One region of the Vreelandella sp. V005 genome, then DNA from elsewhere that is predicted to be linked to it. Evidence: predicted binding sites of a transcription regulator. Region 1 holds the regulator's gene; each other region holds the start of a gene.

Evidence for each region. Region 1 encodes FliA, which starts transcription of late flagellar genes. Its sites were predicted from a motif close to CTAAAGTTNNNNNNNNNNCNGCCGATA; they were not measured.
Region 2: the regulator FliA is predicted to act here: its motif matches at 1,736-1,762, upstream of ACUN8H_RS08670 (flagellin N-terminal helical domain-containing protein).
Region 3: the regulator FliA is predicted to act here: its motif matches at 2,011-2,037, upstream of ACUN8H_RS12655 (DUF4019 domain-containing protein).

The regions. Positions count from the first base shown of each region.
Region 1 is NZ_JBQXYA010000004.1:47,992-52,319, forward strand. It holds gene flhF (flagellar biosynthesis protein FlhF) at 1-1,612, shown strand, start outside; gene ACUN8H_RS11300 (hypothetical protein) at 1,609-2,202, shown strand; gene ACUN8H_RS11305 (flagellar protein FlhE) at 2,228-2,656, shown strand; gene ACUN8H_RS11310 (RNA polymerase sigma factor FliA) at 2,683-3,384, shown strand; gene ACUN8H_RS11315 (motility protein A) at 3,426-4,244, shown strand; gene ACUN8H_RS11320 (OmpA/MotB family protein) at 4,250-4,328, shown strand, end outside.
Region 2 is NZ_JBQXYA010000003.1:11,442-15,769, reverse strand. It holds gene fliD (flagellar filament capping protein FliD) at 1-172, shown strand, start outside; gene fliD (flagellar filament capping protein FliD) at 344-1,696, shown strand; gene ACUN8H_RS08670 (flagellin N-terminal helical domain-containing protein) at 1,833-2,723, shown strand; gene ACUN8H_RS08665 (flagellin N-terminal helical domain-containing protein) at 3,050-3,931, shown strand; gene ACUN8H_RS08660 (flagellin N-terminal helical domain-containing protein) at 4,218-4,328, shown strand, end outside.
Region 3 is NZ_JBQXYA010000005.1:12,957-17,284, reverse strand. It holds gene ACUN8H_RS12670 (DUF1206 domain-containing protein) at 1-380, shown strand, start outside; gene ACUN8H_RS12665 (YqaA family protein) at 388-990, shown strand; gene ACUN8H_RS12660 (antibiotic biosynthesis monooxygenase family protein) at 1,026-1,343, opposite strand; gene ACUN8H_RS12655 (DUF4019 domain-containing protein) at 1,558-1,965, opposite strand; gene ACUN8H_RS12650 (class I SAM-dependent DNA methyltransferase) at 2,130-2,873, shown strand; gene ACUN8H_RS12645 (isochorismatase family protein) at 3,192-3,758, shown strand; gene ACUN8H_RS12640 (hypothetical protein) at 3,751-4,044, shown strand; gene ACUN8H_RS12635 (GlxA family transcriptional regulator) at 4,109-4,328, shown strand, end outside.

The DNA.
Region 1 (4,328 bases):
AAAGCTGGCCGCCCGTTTTGTTATGCGTCACGGCACACGGCCGGTCGCACTGGTAACCACCGACAGCTTCAGAATCGGCGCCCATGAGCAGCTACGCATTTATGCGCGCCTGCTGGATACGCCCATGTATGCGTTGGATGCGGAGCAACCCATTGATGACTTGCTGGGGCGCTTGCAAGGCAAGCAGTGGGTGATTATCGACACCGTCGGTATGAGCCAGCGTGACCAGCGGGTAATTGAGCAGATTGCTCACCTTCAAGGGGGGCGTTCGCGAGTGCGCTTGGTGCTATTGCTCAACGCCGCCAGCCAGCCGGAAACCCTTGAAGAGGTCGTGCTGCGTTATCGTCAGGCGGCGCGGGCGGCGGGCGCAGAGCTAGACGACTGCATTATTACCAAACAGGACGAAGCGGGGCGCCTAGCGCCGGTGCTCGACATTGTCATGCGTCACGGGCTGCGCGTGCTGTTTGGTTCAAATGGTCAGCAGGTACCTGAAGATATGGCCATTGCGACCCCGGCGACACTCGTGGATCAGGCGCTAAGCACGGCAACGCCGCAGCGCGAACAGGCACAACGTGCTGACGTGCCGATGGGTATGCCACGCTGGTCGCGGGATGTACTGGGGCAAGGACGTCGCTTGTCGTCATTGCTGGCGCGGCTGCGTCAGCGGGTGACCGGGTTTGCAGAACTGGAGGCAATGTGGGATTTAGCCTCACTACCGAGCCGTCTACAGGAAGAGCGCTTGGATGCATTGCTCGCGCGTTATCCCGCCGCGCAGACAACGCTGGGCATGGCATGGTCGGCGCGCCGCAATGAGCGCGGCTGTGACTGGGCAATGCCCGATATTGGCCTGGATGCCGAGGGTGCATGGCTGGCACTACCGTGGCTGCAGCATCGCCACCCAGCTGGCTGGCAACCGCGCCTAGCGGCGCTGACACAAGCAAGCGGTGTCGCCGTACATTTACTGCCTCGCCTGCCCGAGCCTGAGGCGCTGGCATGGCTAGAAACCGAACATTTGACCTGGGTCAGCCAAGTGGCTTCCAGTCATCGAATAGTCTCTCATCACGAGCGCCAGCCCCTTCGTCAGTTATTTAATGACAGTGTGCTAACTCACCATGTGGGCGTACGCTTTCGAGGGCAGTCCATGCAGCTCTGGACGGCCCATGCCGAAGTAGATGACGCTACCGGTCTAGCTCTACTCGCCTGGTATGGAGAAGTACGTGACCCGGAAAGCGCGAAAGTAGTCGCGCGTCGCTATTGGCTGACGCCTGCCCGGCTGGGAACAGAGGTACTTTCGTTACTGCTGACACAACTCCAAAGCGATGGGCTGGCCACCTTGACGCGCCGCGCATGGCAGCAGCTAAAAGAGGCTGACAGCGGTGAGGTTAATGCCGAGGTACGCCTGCTCATGGCTAGCGGCCTAGCCGCCGTCGCCGGGCATCTGGATGTTGCTGAGGATGAAGAGGCACAAACACTGCGTGGTGACGTGCTCAATTTGTCGGGCACCAGCCGTCGGCGTCGCGATACCGGCATGCTCGATGCGCTGGTTTACGCGTTTATGGCCCGAGATGCGATTCGCCAACTAGGTAGTGTCAGTCGAGAGGGCGTGGTGTGAGCGATCAAGACCAAGCCTCAGGGCTGCGCAAGTGGGCGAGCCTGCAGCGCCAACAGCAGCAGGCTGACGGGGCAATGGATATCGCGGTTGCCGAGCATGTGCCAGTAAAAGAACAAAGTGCGTCGTTGTTAGTGCCGATGGCCAGCACAATAGACGAAGCAGGGATAGATGAAACAGAGACGCCAGCGTCGCCCAAGCCGAAGACTAAGACGCCATTAGTAGTGGTTGGCCTACCGAGTGGTGGCGCCGCCCAGGTCAATAAGGTCAAAGCACGGCTAGGCCAGTGGTCGACATTAGGCCGCAGTTGGGCCGGTGAACCAGAAGATTGGGACATCCACATCGTGATGGCAGGCACGGCTGATTTTGCTCAGTTACGCAATCAATACAGCCGCTGGGCGCTGTGGATCAGTAGCGATGCCGAGGCTTTTGCTGCGATGTACCGTACGTTGCTTGAGCTTCATGAACGAGGCGGGCCGCGTCGTTTATTGGCGCTTCACGAGCCGCACTTGCCGCGCCAGGGATTGCTCGATAACTTGCGTGGCGCCGCTGATTACTACTTAAATATGGAGCTACTGGTACTTGCACGATGAGTGGACTCCGCCAAGGAGAACAAGCATGCTAAGCTGGCCATTGAGAAAGGCAGTGTCGCTGAGTGCGTTACTGTTAACAGGGTTATGGCTGTCAGGAATGACGCAGAGTGCCCAAGCGGCGAACGGAAGCTGGAGCGCCCAGCTCCCTGGGCTAATGGTGGCGATGAGTGACCGGGCAAGCGCTAGCCAGGAGACCTCTCCACCGGCCTCGGCAAATCTTCGTTTAGGGCAACTCGGCCGTATTCAGTGGCAGTTCCACTATCCTCCCAATGCGCTATTAAACGCTTGGTTGTGCCATCCTGAGCAGTGTGTTGCGCTAACAGGTATGCGGGGTTCTACCATCGCATTGGCCGGTCAAAGGGCAGAAGCGCCGTTGCATTTTCGCTTCGCCTTACGTCCAGGCCAGCGGCCGGTTCGAGTGCAGGGACTGCAAATGATTGTGAATTATCAGTGAAGGCTGTATAGCCGCGAGGCGAGAGGATGTACACAGCACAAGGCAGGATCAAACAGAATGAGCTGTTGACGCAATACATGCCACTGGTGCGACGCCAGGCCTTGACGCTTCAGGTCCGTTTGCCAGCCAGCATTGAGCTCGACGATCTTATTCAAGCCGGGATGGTCGGGCTGCTTGAGGCGCTCGGACGCTTCGATGCTACTCAGGGGGCGACCTTTGCGACGTTTGCCAGTCAACGAATTCGTGGTGCGATGATGGATGAATTGCGCACCCGCGATTGGCTGCCCCGCAGCGTGCGCCGTTCGGCGCGAGCAGTGGACAGTGCCGTTCGCCAGTTAGAGCAACAGCTGGGTCGAGCACCAGAAGAGAGCGAAATCGCCCATCACCTTGAGATGCCACTGAATGAGTATCAGCAACTCCTAAACGATACCAACAGTGGTCAACTGCTGCCGTTTGAGGAGCTAGTCGCCGATGGTGGTGAGCCGGTCAACAATGAACCGAGCAACTCACCGTTTGAACAACTGCTGGACGGCCAGCAGCGGCAAACGCTGATTGACGCGATTGAAGCGCTGCCAGAACGTGAAAAACTCCTCATGGCGCTGTATTACCAGGAAGAGCTCAACCTCAAGGAAGTCGGGGCTGTGTTGGGCGTGACGGAGTCCCGCGTTTCTCAACTGCACAGTCAAGCCGTCAGTCGTCTACGCGCACGCTTACACGACTCGGCGTAACACCGCCTGTTAACTCACTTGTGACCGGCAAGGAGCCGTGGATGAATCCTTCGACGCTGATAGGCATATTTGCCAGCATACTGCTGTTGGTAAGTGTGCTTTTTTTTACCGCAGAGTCCCCTGCAAGCTTTATCAATTTACCGGGATTGGCCATCGTAGTGACCGGGACGTTAGCGGCGACGTTTATTAGCTACCCGCTGAAAGAAGTAGTGCGTGTAGTGCGGTTGGTGGGGTTGGTGTTCCGGCGCGAAAATACTTATATGCGCGACGATATCCGCGAGCTGGTCGACATGTCGCGGCTATGGTTTAAAGGCGATGTGCGTGCGGTCGAGCGCGAGCTGGAGCATACGCGCAACCCCTTTTTACGCACCGGTATCCAACTAGTAATTGCCAATACCAAAGAGGACGAAATTTTCGACATGCTGCGCTGGCGAATTGCCCGCTTAAAAGCGCGTGAGCATGCCGAGGCGCAAATATTTCGCACCATGGCTACCTATGCCCCTGCGTTTGGCATGATCGGTACCCTGGTCGGCCTAGTCAATATGCTGGAAGTCATGGACGCAGGCGATCTGCAGGTCATTGGCCCTCGCATGGCGGTGGCGCTGCTGACGACGTTCTACGGTATTTTACTCGCCAACCTCGTTTTCAAACCGATTGCAGTGAAACTTGAACGCCGCACCGAAGAGCGGCTGATAACCATGAATATGGTGCTAGAAGGTATTTCACTGATCACTAAGCGCCGCCTGCCGTCGTTTATTGAAGAGACCCTTCATTCGTTTGTGGCTAATTACCACGATGAGATTCGTGATAACAGCGTTAAACCACGCCCTGACACGTCGGTTAGTTCGGCGATGAGATAGCCACCATGTTAGACCGTGATACACGCCATGCGCTGGAAATCCCGGTCACGGCTGGCGAGGGGGATGAGGGGTGGTTAACCAGCT
Region 2 (4,328 bases), on a different contig from region 1:
CGTTGCTTCCCTAGGAGACCGTTTTGCCACGACTGAAAGCCGTATTGAACAAACCGTAGAGCGTTATCGCACGCAGTTTCAAGCAATGGACGGTATGGTGGCACAAATGAATCAAACCAGCGCCTATCTTACCCAGCAGTTCGCAGTGCTGGGCCAGCAAAACCAAGGCTAAATCGATCAATACTCCCGATTGATGGCATGCCCCAAGCCCAGCACTCTGTGCTGGGCTTTTTTTTGCAATGGCTTAGAACAGCTTTAATAAACACCACCGCTAAAGTTTATTCGCCCGTAGCCGATAAATAACCTAGACGCGTATCTCTACTACTTTTAAGGAATGAACCAAATGGCCTCAATTACCGCACTGGGTGTAGGTTCTGGATTGGATCTTGCTGGTTTGGTGGATCAGCTTAAAGCGGCCGAACGCCAAAAGCTTGTCCCTCTTTTAGAGCAGCAGAGTGCGCAGAAAACCAAAATTTCTGCCTATGGGCGCCTTGAATCAGCAATGGATCGGGTGCAAACCTCTATTGCCAAGCTGAATGATCCCTCTTCTTTCATGCAGCAAAAAAGCACGGTAACCGGCGACGGCGTGTTGGCCACTGCAGGCGAAACCGCTAATGCGGGGCGTTATGAAATTACCGTTACGCAGCTGGCTCGCGCGGGCAGCGCTGCTTCTAATAGCGTGGCGCTCGATCAAGAGCTAACCGGAACGGATACGGCACTGACGCTTAACTTTGGTGCTGGCACAACACAAACAAGCTATGACGTCACTATTGCCGCAGGCAGTACCCTTGCTGACGTCCGCGACCAGATCAATGCGGATAAAGAAGCAGGTGTCACGGCTTCCCTTGTTAACGACGGCACGGGGTACCGCTTAGCGCTGACTTCCAAAGAGACGGGAGAGGACGCTTCGCTTACCGGTTTCTCTGGACTAGCGTCACTAACCATGGACGCGGCCACGGTGCGTGCAGGCCAGGATGCTGAATTAAATGTTAATGGCATCGCCATTACCAGTAAAACCAATCGCGTTGAAGAGGCTATTCAGGGCGTTACGCTTGATCTTACAGAGGCCTCTGCAAACCCTGTCACCCTAGTTATTGAGCGTGATGAAGCGTCACTGCGAGAGGCGATTGATTCGTTTGTCAGTAATTACAACGAAATGAAATCTACCGTTGAGCGTATGACCGCATACAACGGTGAAGGCGAGACCTCCGGCGAGTTGGTGGGTGATCGCACCGTTCGCACTATTGAAGATCGTCTGCGCCGAGATATCACCGATAACCTTGGTACAGGTGATATTTCACGGCTTTCTCAGCTGGGTATTGCCATTGATGAGCGCGGCCGTTTAAAAGTCGATGAAACTAAGTTGGATGAGGCAGTCGCCAATAATCCTGAAGGGCTATCCGCCTTTTTTGCGGGTGAAACGGAAGAGGGTGGTTTCGCAGGGCGGTTAAGTGCAACGCTTGAGGCGATCACTGCAGAGGACGGCATTATTCAAAGTTCGGTCAATAGCGCCGAGCAGCGGGTTGATAGCCTGGATCAGCGCAAACTTCGTATGGAGGCGAGTATTGAGCGGAGTACTGAACGCTACCGTAAGCAGTTTGCTGGGCTAGATGGCCTGATTGCGCAAATGAACTCTATGAGCAGCTACCTCTCTCAGCAATTCGATATGCTGGGTTCTATGCAGAAGAGTAACTAATTTATTTACAGTATTTTTTAGAAAAAAGAGCGTTTTTATCTAAAGAACTTGGTGGGCCTGCCGTTAATTATAATAACGGCAACGCAAGTGCCGCAAAACAGGCCACCAGGCCAGTTACATTTCGAGGAGCACTCATATGTCTGTAATCAACACTAACATTACTGCCCTGATCGGCCAGAATAACCTGTCTAAGTCTCAAGGCATGCTGGCTCAGGCGCAAGAACGTTTGTCTTCTGGTCTGCGTATTAACAGCGCCTCTGACGATGCGGCTGGCCAAGCGATTGCCAACAAAATGTCGGCACAAATTAAAGGCATGGACCAGGCTAGCCGTAACGCCAGCGACGGTATCTCTCTAGTACAGACTATGGAAGGCGGCCTTGACCAAGTAAATGACAACCTTCAGCGCATTCGTGAGCTAGCGGTACAGGGTGCCAACGATACCAACACCAAAGACGACCGTGCCGCTATTACTACCGAGATTAACGAGCGTTTGGCAGAAATCGACCGGGTCGCTAGTAGCAATAACTTCAATGGTACTAACCTGCTGAGCAGCGGTGGAACCACTTTGAATATCCAGGTTGGCTCCAACACCTCAACCAATGACGTTATTGAAGTTGATACTATTAATGCCACTGTTACTGGTCTCGGTCTTGAAACAACATCGACTGTGTCTGGTAGCACAGCGGCGGCCGTAGGTGCTGATAGTAAGTTTGTGGTTGCAGATGTATCAGGCGGCGCTACACATCAGGAATTCCAGAACCTGATCAACTCCGTAGATGACGCAACTAAAACGTTGGATACCAATCGCGCAACTCTTGGTGCGACTCTGAACCGCTTTGATTCGGTAATCGACAACCTATCGACAACCTCTACGAATCTTTCTGAGGCCCGTTCGCGCATCGAAGATGCCGATTACGCGGTGGAAGTGTCCAATATGACGCGTGCTAATATTCTCCAGCAGGCCGGTACTTCCATGCTGGCACAGGCTAACCAAACGCCGCAGTCTGTACTCTCTCTGCTGGGCTAATATCTCGGTAGTGTTTTAAAAGAAGTGATGACGGGGCCATTAGGCCCCGTCTTTTTGCATTTAAGAGCGTTGCTGTGAAAAGGTTGCGCAGGGCGCACCACATTCAAGCGTTGCGTAGGGAGGCGAGTATATTCAAAACCTTTAATGGCTATTGTCCTCTGCATACTTAACGCGATGCAAAAAAGTAGCTAGAAAGTTACAGTAGTTTACATAAAAAAAGCGGTTTTCTTCTCAAGAAATTGGTTGGCTTGCCGTTAATTATAATAACGGCAACGCATGTGCCGCAAAGCAGGCCATCAGGCCAATTAAATTTCGAGGATACTCACATGTCTGTTATCAATACTAACATTACTGCTTTGATCGGCCAGAACAACTTGTCCAAATCTCAGGACATGCTGGCTAAGGCGCAAGAGCGTCTGTCTTCTGGCCTACGCATTAACAGCGCCTCTGACGATGCGGCTGGTCAAGCCATTGCCAACAAAATGACGGCCCAGATTAAAGGCATGGATCAGGCTAGTCGTAACGCTAGTGACGGTATCTCTTTGGTGCAGACCATGGAAGGCGGCCTTGACCAAGTTAACGACAACCTGCAGCGTATTCGTGAGCTAGCGGTACAGGGCGCCAACGACACCAACACTGCAGATGATCGCGCAGCGATTGAAACCGAAATCAATGAGCGTTTGGCTGAAATTGATCGCGTTGCTGGCAGCAATAACTTTAACGGCACTAATTTGTTGAATCTGGATTCTGGCGCTGGCAGTAGCTTAAGCATTCAAGTTGGCTCTAATACTGACGCTGAAGATGTTATTACCGTGAAGACCGTTAATGCCACAGTTGCAGGGCTAGGACTTGCTTCTGGTAATGCTGCACTTACAGGCTCTACGTTTGACTCTACTGCTGTAAGCGCTGCTAGCGGTGGTGCTCATCAAGCCTTCCAGAGCATGATTGATTCCGTAGATAACGCTACTAAAACTCTGGACACCAACCGCGCAACGTTGGGTGCTACGCTGAATCGCTTTGATTCGGTGATTGATAACCTGGCGACGACATCTACCAACCTATCTGAAGCCCGCTCGCGTATCGAAGATGCTGACTACGCGGTGGAGGTATCTAACATGACGCGCGCTAATATTCTTCAGCAGGCCGGTACTTCCATGTTGGCGCAGGCTAATCAGACGCCGCAGTCGGTGCTGTCTCTGCTGGGTTAATACCTTTAACCGGTAATGCCAAAGAAGTAATAACGGGGCCAACAGGCCCCGTTTTTGTATGTAGAATACTTTCGTAATCAGCGCCATTAGTGATGACATTTTTGATTACCGCTAAAAAATGCATATTTAATACCACCAGAAAAGTAACGAAATAAGTTACAGCACTTTACATAAAAAGAGCGATCTTCCCTAAAGAATCGGGCGTGTCAGCCGTTAATTATAATAACGGCAACACAAGTGCCGCAAAGCAGGCCGTCAGGCCAGTCAAATATCGAGGAGCTCTCACATGTCTGTCATCAACACTAACATTACCGCCCTGATTGGCCAGAATAACCTATCTAACGCTCAAAGCTCGCTAGCTAAAGCTCAAGAGCGCCTGTCTTCAGGTCTGCGCATC
Region 3 (4,328 bases), on a different contig from region 1:
AGCCTTTCGGGCGTTGGCTGGTAGGCGGTGTCGGCTTAGCCATGATTGGCGCCGGTATCGCTCATGCGGTTAAAGGTTATAAGGCCAAGTTTCATAAACACTTCGCCATGCCAGCCCATACGCAAAAATGGGCTTACCCCGTCTGCCGTTTTGGGTTAGTGATTCGTGGCGTTGTCTTTGTCATTTTAGGGTGCCTCTTTCTAATTGCGGCCTACCATTTTAATCCGGACCAAGCAGGTGGTACGGGTGAAGTCTTTAGCACACTGCGAAACCAAGTTTATGGCCAGTGGCTGCTGGCAATTGTTGCTATCGGCCTATTCGCGTTTGGCCTTTACAGCCTGCTAGCGGCTGTTTATCGCCGCATTAATCCTAAAATGTAGCGAACCAATGGCCATCACAACCAAGCGAACCAGAGTGTGGTTTGAGCGTATCAATGGCTCTAAAAATATGCTGTGGTTACTCGGCACCCTCTCGTTTCTTGAAACCATCATTTTACCCATTCCGATCGAATTGGTGTTGATCCCGTTGATGGCTGCCAATAAACAGCGTATCTGGCTACTGGCGACAGTGACGACAGCAGGCTGCCTTATTGCATCGCTGGTCGGCTACGGCGTGGGCATGCTGCTTTTTCAGTCGATTGGCACTTGGTTTATCGAGTTTATGGGGATGCAAAACAGCTACCAAGCGTTCCAGACTTTTTTTGAGCAGTATGGTTTTATTGCCATCCTCTGTATCGGGATACTGCCTATCCCGTTTCAAGTCGCGATGATTACCGCAGGGCTCTCAGGCTACCCTATTTTGCTCTTCGTGCTAGCAGCGTTAATGGCACGCGGTGTGCGTTATTTTGGCCTTGCTTGGCTCGTTCACCGCTTTGGCCATCGGGTATTGGTGCTCTGGAAACGACACGCCTTGGTCACCAGCTTGGTAGCCGGGGTGTTTGTATTAATGTTAGCGCTGGGAATGCAGGCCTTGGCGACGCTGATTGTTTAATGAGCGTAATAGCAATGAGGTAAGCTAACACAAGCCTAGATACCGTAATCTCGCTCCACCTTAGCAATGCGGGTCTTGAAGTGCTGGTACCACTGCTTGTGGCCTAAACGCTGGGCGTGCAGATGTTCCGCGTGGGCTTTCCATGCTTTGATGGCGGCAAGGTCGGACCAATAGGACACCGTTACGCCGACCTCATTACGGGCTGACTCGACGCCTAAAAACCCAGGTTGCTGGGCAGCAAGTTCGACCATCCTGGCAGCCATGGCGTCGTAGCCATCGTCTACATCGGTGCGTAATGAGGTAAAAATAACTGCGTAGTAAGGCGGCTCAGGGGTAGCGGCGATAAGGGACATGGCGTCTCTGAATTCTTAGGTCAGTGTGCTGTAAAGCATATCCCATGAAATAAAAAATGTATTCAGCGCACAAACTGCCAAAGATCGCTGAGCGTCTTACTTTCAGCGGTTAAACACCGAATTATGGCGTCATCCGATGGTTGGCTAACGCTTAAAACTTTAAAGCCTGCATGATGCTTTATCAGGCTTTAGGCTGACGTTTGAAGGATGTGCGTTAATTGATGTAGTAGCCGCTTACCCGCCAAGCGCCCTCTTCTAAATGCGGCGTGATGGTTTCAGTAATTTGTGGCTTGTTTTCAAACTGGGTCTGGAACGTAAACACCGCATAGTCACCAATAGGTGCCCCAGGCATGGACGTCTCAAGAATGACGCGGACTCGCCGCCGCGACTCAACCGCTCCAAAGTCACGCCGGGCAGCATTGACCGTACGGGCCAGCATACTGGAGGAAAGGGGCACCTGCAGTATGCTGGAAGAGGTTTCCCAAGCTTGCTCAAACTGGCCGCTATCGATGGCTTCCAGCCACGCCAGCACCGCTGCTTCAGCTTCATCGGTCTGTGAATGCGCGCTAGCAGAGAAAAAGTACAGCAGGATAGCAGCAATAAGCGGCATTAATTTTGGCATGGCTAACTCTTAGGCAGTTCAAGGCATTCGTGCGTCTTAATTAATTATCGGACGCGCGCGCTTTTTCTTTAGCGTTAATCCTGCCCATGGCCAACGCTTCTCAAACTTATGCCGCTCGTTTACTATGCGCCACCCAATCTCTCCAGCCCCACCTTTAGGCAACTATGTCCGTCAACGCACTCTATACCGACCTTTCAGGCTACTACGACTTGATGTGTGTCGATATCGACTATCAAGCGCAAAGCAACGCCATTCGTCGTTTTCATCAGCTTTTCGGTAACGACGGCACCACTCATTTGGATCTCGCCTGCGGTACCGGCCCCCACGTGCGCCACTTTATTGATTTTGGCTACGCCAGTGCCGGGCTGGATATCAACCAGCCGATGCTGGATATCGCCGCGACGCGCTGCCCAGAGGCACACTTTTCGTTGCAGGATATGAGCAGCTTTGAAGTCAGCGAGCCGCTGGATTTAATCACCTGTTTTTTATACTCGATTCATTACAGCGACGGGATTGAGAAGCTAGATGGGTGTATGTCAAGCGCGCATCGCGCGCTCAAGTCTGGCGGAATTTTCTGTTTTAACGCGGTTGATAAAGACAAAATCGATAACGGCTTATCGGTTAAACACAGCGCCAAACAAGCAGACGATACATTCACGTTCCGCTCGGGCTGGCACTACAGTGGGCAGGGTGAAAAGCAGTCGCTTAGGCTAAGCATTGAAAAAGCCAACGCGGAAGGAACACAGCTATGGAGCGACGAACACCCCATGGTAGCGGTGAGCTTTGCAAAACTAAACACCCTACTGACGCCTTACTTCGAGGTTCATGTGTTTGAACATAACTACGAGACAATCATTCCATGGGATAACACCTCAGGAAACGCTATTTTTGTCTGTGTGAAGAAATAAACCCTACTTGCTCATGCAAATCACCCTCCGCCGTGCTGCCCGTTAGGCTCTGTCTGAAAACTGGCTGCGCTCGACCATACGGCGTTAAAAATCGGCTCGTGCGCGAGTCCGATCAAAGTACTCATTTACAACACGTAAACTCCGTCTTTTCGCCGATTTTTGCCTTGTCTGGCCTTCGCTCTCCGACTTTTCAGACAAAGCCTAGAATACATTGGCCACACATGGCCGAAATTGCCCCCTTTATGACCGGTCAACGCGTCGTTGGCAGAATGCGTAATAGCTAATCTGTAACCTCACTTCAACACAATGAGATTAGCCATGAACCAGCCTAAAACCGCATTGTTATTAATTGATGTTCAAGCCTCCTTTCCAGCCCGTGATTACTGGGTAGAGTCACTGGCTCAGGCGTGGCGCCCCAAGCAGCGTGCGGTGCTAAACGCAGCCCAGTCCAACGATATACCGGTTGTGCGAATTCTGCATGAAGCACCTGGCAGCCAAGGGGCTTTCGACCCTGATGGTGGCCTCATTCGTCCGCTTGATGACTTTAACGATGAAGTAGCGGAGACCTTCCATAAACGTGCGCATAACGCGTTCAGCGATACCTCACTAGAAAGCTGGTTACAGGAACGAGGCATTGAACGGCTGGCGATTAGCGGTATTCGTACCGAGCAATGCTGCGAAACCACCGCACGCGTGGCGTCGGATTTAGGGTTTAGCGTCGACTTTATCAGCGATGCTACCCTAACGTTTCCCATGACACGCCACGGCATCACCTGGTCAGCAGATGATATTAAGACGCGCACCGAACTGGTACTTGAAGACCGCTTTGCGCGTATTATCAGCACACAAGACATGATCAACGAATGGCAAAACCCACGTGAGTGAAGAGCAACACAATAGCCAACCGCCATCCACAAGAGCCACCACTTTGCGGGTGGCGGTATTGATGATGCCCGGCCAGGTGCCACTTGATTTGATTGGCCCGCTACAGGTCTTGCAGTGTGCAGATAGGCTTTCGATAGATGTTCAGGTGCGCTATATCGGCCCCAAAATGGCCATGCAGTGGCTAGGGCCGCTAACCCTTAGCGGCATTGATCCCTTACCTGAACAGCTTCCTACTCAAGATTTACTGCTGATCCCTGGCCAATACCGCAATAGCCTTGAACCTTGAGCCATTAGCGCAGCAAGAGTGTGTTGCTTGGCTCAAGGCGAATGCCCACTGTGCGGATACGCTAATGACTGTTTGCTCGGGCACGTTATTACTGGCGGACGCTGGCCTGTTAGAGGGGCGGCGCTGTACCACCCACTACGCGCTAATCGAGCAGTTACAAGCCAAAGCCCCACAAGCAAAAGTACAAAGTGATTGTATCTTTACCGAGGACGGGCGCTATTTAACCAGCGCAGGGATTTCAACCGGCATTGATACCATGCTGTACTGGCTTACCCGTGCTTGTG